One region of the Lysinibacillus sp. GbtcB16 genome, then DNA from elsewhere that is predicted to be linked to it. Evidence: riboswitches for the same ligand, from Rfam matches in the RefSeq annotation. Region 1 holds a riboswitch; the other holds the start of a gene.
What was found. Region 1 has a riboswitch for S-adenosylmethionine ahead of KVT27_RS10225 (Na+/H+ antiporter NhaC family protein). Riboswitches for the same ligand answer to the same signal wherever they lie in the genome.
Positions count from the first base shown of each region.

Region 1 (7,620 bases):
TTTCATGGGTTCACCACCAGCGGCCGCCATCTTCACCATATGATCTACTCTGTTAGAGATGCCTTTTTCACTAAATAACGATTCATCAGCATAGTCCAAGACAAGGGAACTACCTGCTGGAACTAGCGCAAACAGATGGTCTAATAAGCTAGCCAGTTCTTCTTTCGTTAAATAGTAGGAGACACCTAAGAGACTAAAAAATGTTTTCTTATACTGAAAGCCTTGATCTAAAAGAGGTTGACTATGAAATTGCTTCGTAAAATCCATCGCTATAAAATGTACATTATTGATGGGACTGATTGACGCTTCTTGTAATTTTTGTTTTTTGAATGCTTGTGTAGTTGGGAAATCAACCTCAAATATTTCTAATACACGTTCTAAATGGGGGTGTCGATAAGCGAATGTATCCAAACCAGCACCCAAAATAACATATTGCTCAACACCGAGCTGTATTTCGTTTTGTAAGACTCTTTCACAGTATGCAGCACGTGCCAAGGGAGTCGGCGCTAGTTGAACTTGCGTAATCCATTTTAATAATTTTCTCGAATCGCCTTTATATTTTTCGGCAATTTCCTTATTAAAAAATTCAATACCTTGCACCATATTGTCTTCAATGCTCTGAAATTCATCCTTAGAGATTAATTCCTGTGCTAGATAATCATCAAATATTTTCGGCGTATCAAATTGGCTATGGTAGGCTCTGCTAAAGGCAGCTATTAATGAAGTTATACTAGATTCCTGCTTCTTCATCCGAACACTCCTCAATAAAAAAATAGGATTCCCCTGGCCAGGAGAATCCTATTATATAAGATAATATTTTAAATGTAAATTATAGCATAAATAACTTTTTTTGTCAAGTTTTTATCTATGGTTAACAATTTGAATGGTGATTTTTTAAATGGTGAAATAATATCTAATTAGGTATTATTTGTAAGTGGAGGTGAGCGCTCTGAACATATGGAAATTACTCATTTTACTTGTACTGATGATTGAATTTGCCCTAATTGGTAGCGACAACATCTCTACAAATACATCGGATGAATTTGATGCAAGTAAACGAAAAGATTCCCAGCTACAAGAAAGAGTATTGGCCAGGACAAGCACTGAGGAAATGGACATGCATCATAGACTTCCACTGAATTATGTAGATGCTACAACTGCAAATGGTGAATTTCATAACTCTTTTTACAGCAAACATTCTCCACACGAATTTGATATTCACTATGATATAAAGAATAAGGGGACACAACCATTTAGCTTAAAAATTTATAATGCAGATGCCAAACTATGGGCTCAAAAACACGTAAATGCAGGAGCAAAATATTCAACGATACTAGAAAAGGGTAGCTATACGATGTCAGAAGGGGTGTATAGCATTTCCATCACTACTGCTGATGGGGCAGGTGTATTTGATTTTGCCATTCAAATAATCGATTAAAATATTTTTAAATTTTATGTAACTTATTGCAACATCAACCGTCTACCTTATTAGTAGAATACAAAAAACTAAAGCAAGCTAGTAACATTCACTTTTCACAAAAAGACCAGGATTCACTTATTTCGTGACTTCCTGGTCTTTTTGTGCGGGTAATCTTATTTTTTATGAAAAATAGGACAAATAATGAAACCTTTTAGCTGTTTATTCGTATTCATAAATGAATCTAAAGCTAAGCAATATTAATTAGTAAGATTCACTTTCACTTAAAAGGCTAGAACTTACATAATTTATGTAGGTATCTAGTCTTTTTTGTTAGATTCCTACTTGCAAAATAAATAGGACATGAGTACCTCGTATGCTCGAAAAAACATAAATTCCTACCAAAAATTGAATGGAAAATATTTTAACTTGTTCCACGCCTCAACTTAGCGTAGTATTAATACGAATCAAAACTAAGTAAATTAGTAAGATTCACTTTCACAATAAAACCAGGCGCTCTTCTATGAGGAGCATCTGGTTTTTTGTTTTATCTAAGATTTTCAGAGATTTAATTTATAGGACAATCTAGCCCTCTATCACCACTACTAGTATTTGGCAGGCATTATGCTGCTGTAGCGATGCTGCCTCATAGAATATGAAGCAACGAAATGTGCTAATGTGACAGATATAATCACACGGATAAACGCTTATTTTTTCTCTGCCACTATCATTAAAAACATAGGTCTTCGTAGTTCATCTTGCATACCTGGGATAGTTTGTAGCATTTCCTCAGATGGCATAGGTTCCTTCACGGCACGTATTGTAAATCCAGCCTGTATTAGATCATTCATATAAGTCGATAATGTACGGTGATATTTAATGACATTTTCGGTAAGGAAGGTTGTTTCGCGTATGCCTTCTGTTTGATAATGGTCCACTGGCCAATGTAGTCGGTTTCCTTGTTCATCATTGTACCAATCCTGTTCATGGCGGGATGTGAAAATAGGGTGCTCCACTGAAAAAACGAAAGATCCGCCAGGTTTTAAATAGGTATAAACCTTTTTGCATAGTGCTTCAAAGTTTTGTAAATAGTGAATAGCTAAGGAACTTAATACAACATCAAATTGAGAAGCGGAAAACTGAATGTCCTCAATCGGTATTTTCAAATAGGAAATAAAAGGATCATCCGTTTTTTCCTGAGCTTTTTCCAGCATTTTTTCAGATATATCTACACCAATCACTGATTTTGCCTGTTGTGCGCGCGCATATCGACAATGCCACCCGAAGCCACATCCTAAATCAAGCACGTGTTTATTTTTCAAATCAGGTAAAAGTGTTTTTAATACATGCCACTCTCCTGCAGCGTCCAGCCCTTGAACAGAACGTGGCATTTTTTCGTAAGCAGAAAAGAATTGCATATCATCATATTTATTTTGCTTCATCGTTTAAACATCTCCTATAGATTAAAATAGCCTCCTACATACGCTTGGTTACCTAGGAGGCTAGCTATCTTCTTCTAACCATGGTTTTCACCCCTATAATTGCTTTTCAAAACCATTCAAGAATACATAAAAAGTAAAGTACAAAAAGAGTAATCCTGAAATAAACGAAACTATTTGCATAAGCCTTTTCCCCATTATTTTACCACCGATGCTATTTAAATATGAAAGGATTAAAACGGTAATAAATCCGAAGAAGAAGGGAAGTAAGCTTTCAATAGCTCAATGTCCAGTTGTACCTACTATACTTCCACCAACCGTTGCGAACCAAACGATTGCAGTCAGTGCAGAAACTACTAGCCAAACACCAATCGGTTGATGTCTAGTGGTGGATTTTCTGAGTGAACTGAATTTGACAGATGATTGTTTTAATGGGTATTATTGGATTTTGAAAGTTGTATCTATCAATATTGAAATGGTGATAGCTTTAAAGGTCACTATGGAGGATAAAAAGAAAATGAATCAATCAAAAAAATTAATCGGTCTTATAGTCATTGTGTTTTTTTGTGCATTTGTTAGTTTTACCCTGTATAGATGGGTTCGTTTCGGAATAATTGATGGGGGTTCTATAATAATTAGCTTTATTTCCTTATCCTTTTTATTCAATTGGCTGAATTCGGGTAACCATAACGGTATTAAAGAAGATAAAGATGAACTAGATAAACATATTGAAGCACACAGTGCCAAGATTGGCTATTATGCTTTAATGATCGTAGCTTGTTTAATTTTATTTGTATCAGAGGGTGTATCCAATTTAAATGACATGAAAAATTATCCCTTGATTTTAGTTGTTGGGCTTGCATTTGTCATCGCACCCATCATAGAATTTTTTTATTCTAAAAAGGTTAGATACTGTTAGTATCGTTCAAGCAAAAAGGGGGAATCGTTTTGTTAAAAACAGTACAAATTATTTTATCAATAATAGGCATCACGCTTTCCATTTACGGATTTATGACACATGATTATCGGTTAAACTTTTTAATGATCCTTTTTCTAGGTTTATTTATGTTAACATTAGGAATTAATGAATTTCGGAGAGAGAGAAAATTATATGGTTGGTTTTTAGTCGGGGCATTTATATTTTCGGTCTATGTGTCCATTCAAAGCTTCATATTCGTATAAAAAGTTGAATTTCGCACTTGATGATAGTGCTGTAAATTTTTCACAATTAAAAACATGTTGCAATTATGGATGTTTTATTTTAGTATTTTAATATTGTGTCAAAAATATAATATTTTTTCTTCTTATCAAGAGAGATGGAGGGACTGGCCCGATGAAATCTCGGCAGCGGAACTATTAAGTTACTGTGCCAAATCCAGCAAGCAATGTTCTTGATAGATAAGAGGAGCGTTTTAACTATAAGGCCTCTTCTTGTTATTTCAAGATGAGGTCTTTTTTATGGTGAAAAAATAAAAAATATGGCTAATTTTTAATTTTTGGAGGTAGACAATGAAGAAAGAGAATCCATGGGCGCTAATCCCATTTGTTATTTTTATGATTTTATTTATTGGTTCAGGGATTATAATGGGTGATTTTTATGCCTTTCCTGTCATTGTAGCCATCAGCATTTCGGGTGCTGTAGCTCTAGCCATGAATCGAAAAGAATCGTTTTCCCGAAAGGTTGATATTTTTTGCCAAGGTGCTGGAAATTTAAATGTCATGCTGATGGTTATTATTTTTCTATTAGCAGGGGCATTTTCAGAGGTAGCGAAGGGGATGGGGGCTGTAGATTCCACTGTTAACTTTGCTTTATCGGTTATACCGCAAAACCTGCTTGTCGTAGGCCTATTCATCATTGCCTGCTTCATCTCTCTATCCATGGGCACATCAGTGGGGACGATTGTTGCGCTGGCGCCAATTGGAGTTGGGATAAGTGATCTTACGGAGCTACCTATTGCTTTAGTGATGGCAGCGGTTGTAGGCGGTTCGATGTTTGGTGATAATTTATCTTTTATTTCAGATACTACTATTACCGCCGTTCGTTCACAAGGCGCGCAAATGAAGGATAAATTTAAGGTCAATTTTTGGATTGTATTGCCGGCAGCTTTTCTTACAAGTATTATTTTAGGGTTTATGACATCCGGGGGGACAGCCCAAGTAGAGCATCTAAGCTATAATTGGATAAAAATTATTCCCTATGTTTTAGTTATTATTTTAGCGTTATCTGGAATGAATGTTTTCCTCGTTCTTGCATTAGGGATTGTTCTCGCCGGTGCTGTTGGCTTAGCAGATGGCAGCTATCACATAATGAGCCTTATACAAAAGATTGGTGAAGGAATGGAAGGGATGTATGAAATCGCCTTTCTGGCTATATTAATAGCTGGAATGGTGGAGGTTATTAAATTTAATGGGGGAATTGACTTTTTACTCCGTCTTGTAACGAGCAGGATTAAATCGCAGAAGGGTGCTGAATTTGGTATAGCTGGTCTTGTGGGTCTAACTAATTTATCTACGGCCAATAATACAATTGCTATTCTAATTGCGGGGCCGCTTGCCAAAAATATTGCTGACCAGTATGAGATTGAGCCGAGAAAGTCCGCAAGTATTTTAGATATTTTCTCCTGTACAGTCCAAGGTCTTCTACCATACGGAGCCCAATTCCTTGTAGCCGCAAGTGTAGCCAAAATTTCGCCAGTGAGTATCTTGCCGTACTCTTTCTACCCAATTCTTATTGGTATTTGTGGTATGATAGCGATATTCATTGGGTATCCGAAAAAAAAGAAAGCCTAAACTTTACATTCAGACAGTAGACAAAAGCCATCGAGTAGTTTGATATGCTCCCTATTAGGTAGACAGATTAAAAAATAAAATCTGTTTATCTAAGGGGAGCATTTTTTGTGGTGCAGTTAATATCTACCCCTAATTGGAACGAAGGGCGGGAAGCAGTTGGACCCCGCTCATGAAAAGCGCCCACCCATAGTGGAAATGAACGGCTTTACTTTATTTTAAAGTTAATAAATTTCAATAAGAACCAAACAATAAACGCTAATGGTATTAGGTAAAAAAATAATAGTAGAAAAATAGGGAAGCAGTCTACTTTTTTTAGGGGGTAGGGGGATAGTTCATTCAAAAAGGGGAGCCCCTTACAGTCGAAAATAAAAGAGCCCAGTTGCTCTATTAATGGGAGCCTGGGCTTTGCTTAAGTATTTTGAACGAGCTGTCACTTTCTTGCCTGAATTAAAGTAAACCAATCGTTGTCGTTGAACTTGCCAGAAACATTGTATATGGGCTGATAGAAGCCTTTTGTATCATACATATACGATAGCTCAATCGATTCAATCTCAATTTGGTCTCCTTTTTTTATAATTAGGTCTTCCTCCTGTACGAGTGCGTTATACTTTATTTGAGGGAAATCGCCATCCTTTATTCGTTCATATATTTCTGCAGGAGACAGTATGTTTACCTCTCGAATAAATTGATTTTCATGAAGACTGTAGGTTAATGAATAAATGTGACCATCCGGTTTCAGGCCAAGACTGACATCTCCAGTCCAGTAATCTTTAGTTACATCAGGACGGTCTGGTAAGGTCCATTCAAATTCACCATTCTCCTGTACAGTTAATTCTGCATCTTGAGGTAGTATAGAAAGTTCATCCATCAATGACTTCGCCTTTTCTTCTTGCTCTACAGCTGAAGTTTGCTCCGGTGTATAATTATTCTCGGTTAACCACCATTGTCCCTCTGAATGATTGGTAACCAATGTATACGCGATCCCATTTCGATCTTCCACTAGCGTTTCGTCATTGTCCTTGGCATCAGATGCATTCATCTCTGATAATCCTAGTTTCTGTTGTAATAGGTCTTTTACGTCACCTTCTTGAATGATTTTCTTATAGACAGGAGCAACAATGGGTGCTGCGCTTAATTCCAATGATGTGGATACATGAACCTCTGACATTTTTGATTTTGTATATGCGTTTATTGCTAGATGACCAAACTCCTGTTGGGCGTAGACCATGTTCATAACGATAAAGATTAAGCCCATCAATAGAGGTATGGCAAGATTTCCAATCAGAGTTTTCATCTTTACCTTTTTGTTATGGGCAATAGAAGCGACAAGTTTGTATAATTGGTAGCCAATAATACCGCCAAGTGAGTTATTGATTAAATCATCAAGCTCAAAAATCCCTGCTCCTGAAAGTGCCTGATACGTTTCGATGGAGGCTGTTGCACCTACAACTACTAGAAGAAGCCACTTAAACTCTTTACATTTAGCCATAAGTAAAGGTAGAAATATTCCTAATGGCACAAACATTAATATATTAAATAGACAATTTTGAAGATCACGTAAAGAGTATTTTTTCCACGCGTCTATATAACCACTGAATGGCTGAAGGTTCAACTGCATGAAATGTGAAGTGCCACGACCAATCACTGTTAGCTCCAAAACAAAGACAATATATCCGATAAAAATTGCGCCAAGCAGAAGCTTCTTTACAGGAATTTGTTTTTGTTGATCGGATCGCCGTCTTTGATAATAAAAGAAATAAAGTCCAATCAGTAAAAATTCAAGGCCAATAATTATGATGACGGGCAGCATCAAAATTTTGATGTTGCTCATGATTTCAGTAATTCCCAAGGTGTGATGCTCCTTTTTCTGATGATGATTTTCAAATGCTATATGCCAGATGAGAGAATTCTCAGTAATGTCGACCTTCATTATTGTAAATGGAAATTATTAATAATTAGAGAGAATATTTATGA
Region 1 covers NZ_JAGXJV010000001.1:2,008,483-2,016,102, reverse strand. Annotated here, with positions in the region: gene KVT27_RS10255 (class I SAM-dependent methyltransferase) at 1-750, opposite strand, end outside; gene KVT27_RS10250 (hypothetical protein) at 986-1,438, shown strand; gene KVT27_RS10245 (class I SAM-dependent methyltransferase) at 2,125-2,859, opposite strand; gene KVT27_RS10240 (hypothetical protein) at 3,068-3,235, shown strand; gene KVT27_RS10235 (hypothetical protein) at 3,242-3,775, shown strand; gene KVT27_RS10230 (DUF3953 domain-containing protein) at 3,805-4,038, shown strand; SAM riboswitch class I at 4,158-4,261, shown strand; gene KVT27_RS10225 (Na+/H+ antiporter NhaC family protein) at 4,366-5,646, shown strand; gene KVT27_RS10220 (VanZ family protein) at 6,077-7,477, opposite strand.

Region 2 (7,620 bases), on a different contig from region 1:
CGAATCAACTTCTAAAAGCGCTGACTCCATCAGTCGTGCAATATAAGGAGCCGTATAAACTACAAGCGGAACAATAACGCCTTTAACGCCAATCGTTGTACCGACGATAACCTTTGTAAAAGGTAAAATGAAGAATAGTAAGATGATGAATGGCACTGAGCGGATTATATTAATGACTAGATTAAAAAATTGATAGAAAAATTTATTTTCGAAGGATTGACCAGGTCGTGTTAAAACTATTAAAAGCCCTAAAGGTATACCAATTAGAATGGAAAAGAATAATGAAATTCCGACCATTTGAAATGTTTCGATAATTGCTTTGCCAATAACCTCTGACCAATCATTAAAGAAATTACTCATGGATCTCTCCTCCTAACTCTTCCACAGTAACGCCATTCTCTGCAAAATAGGTTAGCGCCTTTTGAACAATGTTGGGCTCTCCGTTTAAATGCACCACAATATTACCAACAATGCCATTTTTTAATTCAATAATATTGGCTGTTAAAATGTTTGGTTGTACATCATATACTTTGGTGACTTCAGCCAATAATGGCTTACCAGTACTTTCTCCAAGAAATGTTAAACGAATGACGCTACCAGAAACATTTAACTGCTCAATAAGAGAAGGAGTTAAGTTACGTTGTGAAATGGTACTTAAGAACTTTCTTGTAGTAGGGTGTTGTGGTTTTGCAAAGAGCTCGATAGCCGTACCAAATTCAACTACTTTCCCTGCTTCTAGAACAGATACCTCATCACAAATTTTCTGAATGACATTCATTTCATGTGTAATCAGTAGGATTGTAATTCCTAATTCACGATTAATTTTTAACAATAGTTCAAGAATAGCCTCTGTAGTCTCAGGATCAAGCGCACTTGTTGCTTCATCACTAAGTAAAATTTCTGGCTCTTGCGCTAGAGCGCGTGCAATAGCGACACGTTGCTTTTGTCCACCTGAAAGCTGATTAGGGTAGCTATCTAGCTTTTCTGTTAAACCTACAATTTCCGCATATTTAGCTACACGATTTTTGACTTCTGTTTCGTTATAACCAAGTAGCTTTAAGGGAACTGCAATATTGTTATAAACGGTTGCTGTCTTTAAGAGATTAAAATGTTGAAAAATCATACCAATCTTTTGTCGTGTTTGACGTAAGTCATGAAGTGAAAGGGTAGTAATATCCACATTGTCTATCAAGACTTTGCCTGCTGAAGGACGCTCTAGTAAATTAACACAACGAATCAGCGTACTTTTACCGGCACCACTATACCCAATTACACCATGAATTTGCCCTTTTTTTACATGAAGATTGATTCCATCCACAGCTTTAATACTGCCTTTTTTTGTCTTATATTCTTTTGAAATATTTTGTAATTGAATCATCAGATTGATTGCTCCTTTCTTAACTTCTAAAAAGCAAGAATCTGCACGGTTTCCATAGTGGAAATATGGCAGATTCTTTAGCTTATCACACGTATTACCAGCTAGGGATTACAGAACCTTTGAATTCCTCTTCAATGAATTGGCGCACTTCATCAGATTGATAAACCTCAATGAACTTTTTAATCGTTGGGTCGTTTTCATTTTCTGCACGAACGACAATGTAGTTCACATATGGAGAGTCAGTAGATTCTAAAAGAATAGAGTCCTCTTGCGGATTAATGCCAGCTTCCAGCGCAAAGTTAGTATTAATAGCAGCTACATCTACTTCACTAAGCTGCTTAGGAATTTGTGCAGCTTCTAATTCTATGAATTTTAAATTCTTTTTGTTTTCTTCCACGTCACGAACAGATGCTGTTAAGTCCGCTCCATCTTTTAATTTAATATAGCCTGCCTCTTGTAAAACAAAGAGAGCACGGGCTCCATTTGTTGGGTCATTCGGTAAGCCAAATGTTGCGCCTTCAGGAACGTCATCCAATGATTTATATTTTTCAGAGTAAATACCCATTGGATTTAAAATTGTTTTGCCAACCGGTACTAAATCTGTATCGTGATCTTTATTAAATGTATCGAGGAAAGGTTTATGCTGATAGCTGTTTGCGTCAAGATCTCCTTCTGCTAAGGATGTGTTTGGTAAAACATAATCAGAAAATGATTTTAGTTCTACTTCTAGACCTTTTTCCTTTGCAACTTTAGCAGCTACCTCTGCAATTTGCTCATGAGGTCCTGAAGTGACACCCACAACAATTTTATTTTCATCGATAGCTTCGCCTTTTCCTTTGCTATCTTCTTTAGAGCCACAGCCCGCTAGTGCTGCTACTAATGTAAGACTTGCTAAACCTACTAAAAATTTATTTTTCTTCTTCATGAAAACTACCTCCAAAAATTGTTTTATCGGTTTTTGAAAATAAAAAAAACTCTCTTACAAATTAAGAGAGGCTCATGAAAAAAGTCCTCTCTTATCTATCAAACGAATTTCGTTTGCAGGATTTAGCACCTTCCTTCATAAAAGGAGGTTGCCGAGCTTCATAGGGCCAGTCCCTCAGCTACTCTTGATAAGAGATTCATATTATATTTTTGTATTTCCGATAGAACTAATATAATTTATAGGGTATAGTAAGTCAATAAATATTATTAAAATTTTTTATATTGTTATAATATTTTGTCGCGAAGGAGGGAGAAGATTGTCCGTAAGAGTTAATTATGGCATAGGTTCATTTGGTAAGGTGATTAGTGCTCGTCTTCTCATGGGGACAGACATCATTGAAGGAATTGAGGCACTTTGTGAAGAGAATAAAATTGAATCAGCAACCATTATTAGTTGTATTGGTAGTTTTCAAAAAAGTAGCTTTGTTTATTTAGTACCTGATGAAACTTCTCACATTAAAGTTCAATTTAGTGATGTGGTCGAGAAAGAGGGGCCACTCGAGTTTATCCAAGGTTCAGGAGTTGTTTGTAAGCGTGATGCACAATATGAAACGCATTTCCATGGTTCCATGAGTGATCAATGGGGAGTGGTTTCAGGCGGTCATTTTATAAAGGGCGGAAATATCGTCATAACAGCAGATATAGTGCTGGCAGAAGTTCAAGGCATTCAGCATATCCGTCAGTTGGATGATGAAACAGGTCACGTACAATTTTATCCATTAGAACAGGAGTTAGATCTTCCAAGGAAAATTGAAAAATAGTAAGTCCTGTAGCTAGTGAAAGCTACAGGACTCCATTTTGTTCCATGTTAAAATAATTTTAATTGCTCAATTCTATGCATGGCTTCTCGTAAACGTTCCTCGCTTACAAGTAAGCCAATACGCACATAGCCTTCTCCATATTGACCAAAGCCATTTCCTGCGGCTACCGCAATATCAGCTTTGTCGAGCAAAATATCGGCAAATTGTTCGCTAGTGAAACCTAATGGGACAGGGAGCCAGGCAAAGAAGGAGCCCCTTGGTGCCGTTATTTGCCAGCCAATTCTATGAGCTTCTTCGATTAGAACATTTCGACGACGCTCATAGGTAGCTCTTAGCTCATCTGCACATTCCTGCGAAGAGGTCAGTGCAATAGCTGCTGCGTGTTGAATAGCAGGGAATTGACTACAAAACAAATGATCTTGAATAAGATTAATCGCGGCAATCAAATCAGCATTACCTACAGCAAAGCCTATGCGCCAACCTGCCATATTATAAGTCTTTGATAATGTGTACATTTCGATTCCAACTTCTTTTGCACCATTTGCCTGTAAGAAACTAATAGGTTTATTGCCATCAAATCCGATTGCACCATAAGCAAAATCATGTGATACGATAATATTATGCTCCTTAGCAAAACGAATGGTTTCTTCAAAAAATTCAAGTGTAGCGGTACCACCCGTAGGATTATTTGGGTAATTTAAGTAAAGTAACTTGGCTTTTTCTTTAACTTCTTTAGGTAGGGCCTCATAATCAGGTAAGAAATTATTCTCAGCAAATAGTGGCATCACTTCAAAATTAACATCACCTAATACAACACCAGATAAGTAGTCTGGATAGCCCGGGTCGGGTAATAGCATCGTATCGCCTGGATTTAACACAGCCAAAGGTAGCTCAACAAGACCAATTTTTGTGCCACCAAGAATCGCTACTTCAGTATCAGGATCAATCTCCACATCATATTCTCGTTTATAAAAGTCGGCAGCCGCTTGACGTAATTCGGCGATACCACGAAAAGGCGAATATTTGTGGTTTTGAGGATTTTCAGCTGCTTCCTGCAATGCTTGAATGATATGAGTGGGCGTAGGTTGGTCGGGATTTCCTTGCCCGAGATTAATCACATCACGACCTTCTTCCAAGGCATTGTTTACTTTTTGGACAAGCGCCGCAAAAAATTGAGTGGGTAATTGCTGTAGTTTTTTAGAGAATTCCATGCATGATCACCTTTTTCAGAATATAATAATTATTATTGAAGAATATGAAGCAAATAGTAGTACTTTTTTTGTTAATTGTCTAGAGGAGGAATGAATATGAAAATCGGTTGTATTCAGTTAAACGTTGGCTTCGGCAAAGTAGAAGAAAATTTTACACGGGCAGAGGACAAGATTCGTGAAGCCGCAAAACTGGGGGCAGAAATTATTGTGCTTCCGGAAATGTGGAATACGGGCTACGCACTAGAGAAGCTACCAGAATTGGCGGATGTTAACGGTGAGCGTACAAAGGCATTTTTAGCTAACTTAGCGAAGGAACTTAGTGTACATATTGTCGGTGGCTCCGTTTCAATAAAAAAGAACGACAAGTTTTACAATACGATGTATACATTTGATAATAATGGATTACTTGTTGGGGAATATAGCAAAGCCCATCTTTTCCGTTTAATGGACGAGCATCTTTACTTAGAAGCGGGAGATGATATGAATCGATTCGCGCTAGGACCTATTGAGGCGGCTGGTGTCATTTGCTATGATATTCGTTTCCCTGAGTGGTTACGTGCACATGCCCTCCAAGGAGCAAAGGTGCTGTTTGTACCAGCTCAATGGCCGACACCTAGAATTGATCATTGGAAAACATTGCTGCAAGCGCGAGCGATTGAAAACCAATGCTTTGTTATAGCAGTTAACCGTATTTCGAGAAAAGTAGAAAATTTTAATGGGCAATCGATGATTATTCAGCCATGGGGTGAGGTGCTTTGGGTTGGTGCTGAAGACGAGGAAGTAGCAGTAATTGATGTGGATTTCTCCATAGTTGATGAAGTACGTGGAAGAATTCCTGTATACGATGATCGTCGACCAGGACTTTATCAAGATGTTGTGGTGAAAGGATAATGAGATGGCACGTTGAAGGGCGAGAGCTCTTGAACGTGCCTATTTTTTAACTCTTGTCATCAATTAAGGAGTTTGCAAGGAGCATAAATTCCAGTGTAATACGATTATGACCCTTCATGAAATTTTCCCCGAGTAAACTTTCAAGCTTTTTTAAGCGGTGATACAGTGTTTGACGAACGATAAACAATTGGTTAGCCGTTTGCTGCTTGGAGCCATTTGATTGTAAATAGACTTGTAATGTTTCAAGAAGTTTGCTGTTATATTTTTCATCATACTCAATAACTGGCTGTAAATAGTCGTTTATAACTTCCTTTAAATTCACCTGCATTTGTAATTTATAGATTAAATGATACAAATGCAAATCATCATAAAAGAACGAGGAAGTTTGCACTTTGCGGCAAATATATAATGTTTCTAATGCAGTTTGATAGCTTTTGGAGATTTCTTGTACATCAGCTACAACTTTACCAACCGCTATTTGAAACCCTTGAGTTTGCTGTTTTTTATAAAATTCAGTTTTGGGCAGTGAGGTAAAGATGCTATTTAGTATTTCACGAATCGCTCGACCATCTTTTGTATGAAGTAAAATAAAAATGACATAGCTTTTTCTTTCGAATAAAAATGGGATAAAGCCATGCTGTTCAAAGAGATTACGATAATAAAGTTTACTATAGACAATATCCTCCTGCGCTTTCATTACTGTATTGGGGGTGGCCAAAACAAAGACAGCCCCACTAGATTGTGAATAGTTAGTATAGTGAGAAACGATAAATTTATAGATTTCCTCCCTGTTCAGCTTTTGGTCGATCCAATCAGCTAAAATCGAAGCGTCCTCAATATTCTTTTTCTCCTCAATATAGAACTCTCGCATTAATAATTGCGCTAATGCTGTTGCTGTACGGTCTAAAATTAATAATTCAAACTCTGAGAATAGTCCATCTTCACGAAAAATCGTTAAATCTGCATAATGTTGATCAAAAATAAAGATGGGCTCATGTTTAAATTGCTGAGCATATTTATTCAAAGCTAATAATTGCTGACGGTTACTTTTTGTCATGTTGGGAAAAAAGATAGGTTCCCGTCCCTTAATGGAAAACATAATTTGTGTTTTCAATTCGTTATACATATTTTGTAAAATATCATCCGTGTTTTGTCCTAAGACCGTATTTTTATTTAAAGTTTGTGAGTAGGATTCTAGTGTCGAAATCATTAAATATTGCTGATTAATAATTTGACTATGTAAATCCTGTGTAATGCGAACAAAAGGTACGGCTTCATGAAAAACAATAATCGGGAACTGATGACGATTTGCAATGGCAAGTATTGCTTCTGGAACGACTTGAATAGAAGAGCCATACTCAATACAAAGAGCAGCACAATTTTTATCGATTAAAGATTCAATAAACGTCATAAAATCTTCGATGCCATGTTGAAGACTGATCCCCGTTGTTAACACCAGCTCTTCTCCAACTAAAAAATTATCTACATGGACTATTTCAAGAACATGTGCCCACTTAACGATTCTTAATAGCCCCTCATGACCTGCAACTACCTCTGCATTCTGAAAGTATTTATTTTCTAACACATGAAGTACTTTAAGTTGGAATTGGCTCAATATAGCTCCTCCTTTTGAAACATCTTCTCCGTTTTGTATATCTATTATTTCTCTTTCGTGTCATTAAAAAGCTGTAAATTCAGGTAAATTAATATTTTAAGAATATTTAGTCTATTTTACATTATGTTTAAAACAATTGTATAGAAATTTACAGTTTGTCTATTACTTCAATGATATGAAACATGTAAGATTTTTGTAAGCGATAATCCAATCTAATAAAAGAGGTGACAGATATGGAGCAACAAACGCATTTACAACGAGGATTAAAGAAACGGCATATGACGATGATCGCGATAGCGGGTGTAATTGGGGCTGGCTTATTTATGGGCAGTGGCTCAGTCATTAACCTGGCGGGTCCAGGAGCAATATTATCGTATATATTTGCAGGAATTATTGTCATTTTAGTGATGCGTATGTTAGGTGAGATGGCGGCTGTCAATCCAACGAGTGGGTCGTTTGCACATTATGCCCATGAAGCTATTGGTCCATGGGCAGGATTTATGATTGGCTGGCTGTATTGGTTTTTCTGGGTCATAGCTATTGCATTAGAGGCGACGGCAGCAGCGGCCATTATTCAATATTGGTATGACGGAATTCCTTTATGGCTCTTAAGTTTACTTTTAACCGTAGCACTTACTTTAACAAATGTTCTTTCTGTAAAAGCCTTTGGTGAATTTGAATATTGGTTCTCTCTTATTAAGGTTGCAAGTATAGTAGTTTTTTTAGGTTTAGGCGCATTCATTATTTTTGGTATAGCCCCAAACTTTAACGCTGTCGGTT
Region 2 covers NZ_JAGXJV010000005.1:18,895-26,514, forward strand. Annotated here, with positions in the region: gene KVT27_RS17225 (methionine ABC transporter permease) at 1-360, opposite strand, end outside; gene KVT27_RS17230 (methionine ABC transporter ATP-binding protein) at 353-1,378, opposite strand; gene KVT27_RS17235 (MetQ/NlpA family ABC transporter substrate-binding protein) at 1,473-2,303, opposite strand; SAM riboswitch class I at 2,392-2,497, opposite strand; gene KVT27_RS17240 (PPC domain-containing DNA-binding protein) at 2,620-3,123, shown strand; gene KVT27_RS17245 (pyridoxal phosphate-dependent aminotransferase) at 3,171-4,334, opposite strand; gene KVT27_RS17250 (carbon-nitrogen family hydrolase) at 4,431-5,225, shown strand; gene KVT27_RS17255 (PucR family transcriptional regulator) at 5,272-6,840, opposite strand; gene KVT27_RS17260 (amino acid permease) at 7,074-7,620, shown strand, end outside.
Region 2: linked by a shared signal. The riboswitch ahead of KVT27_RS17235 (MetQ/NlpA family ABC transporter substrate-binding protein) and the one ahead of KVT27_RS10225 (Na+/H+ antiporter NhaC family protein) in region 1 are both predicted to bind S-adenosylmethionine.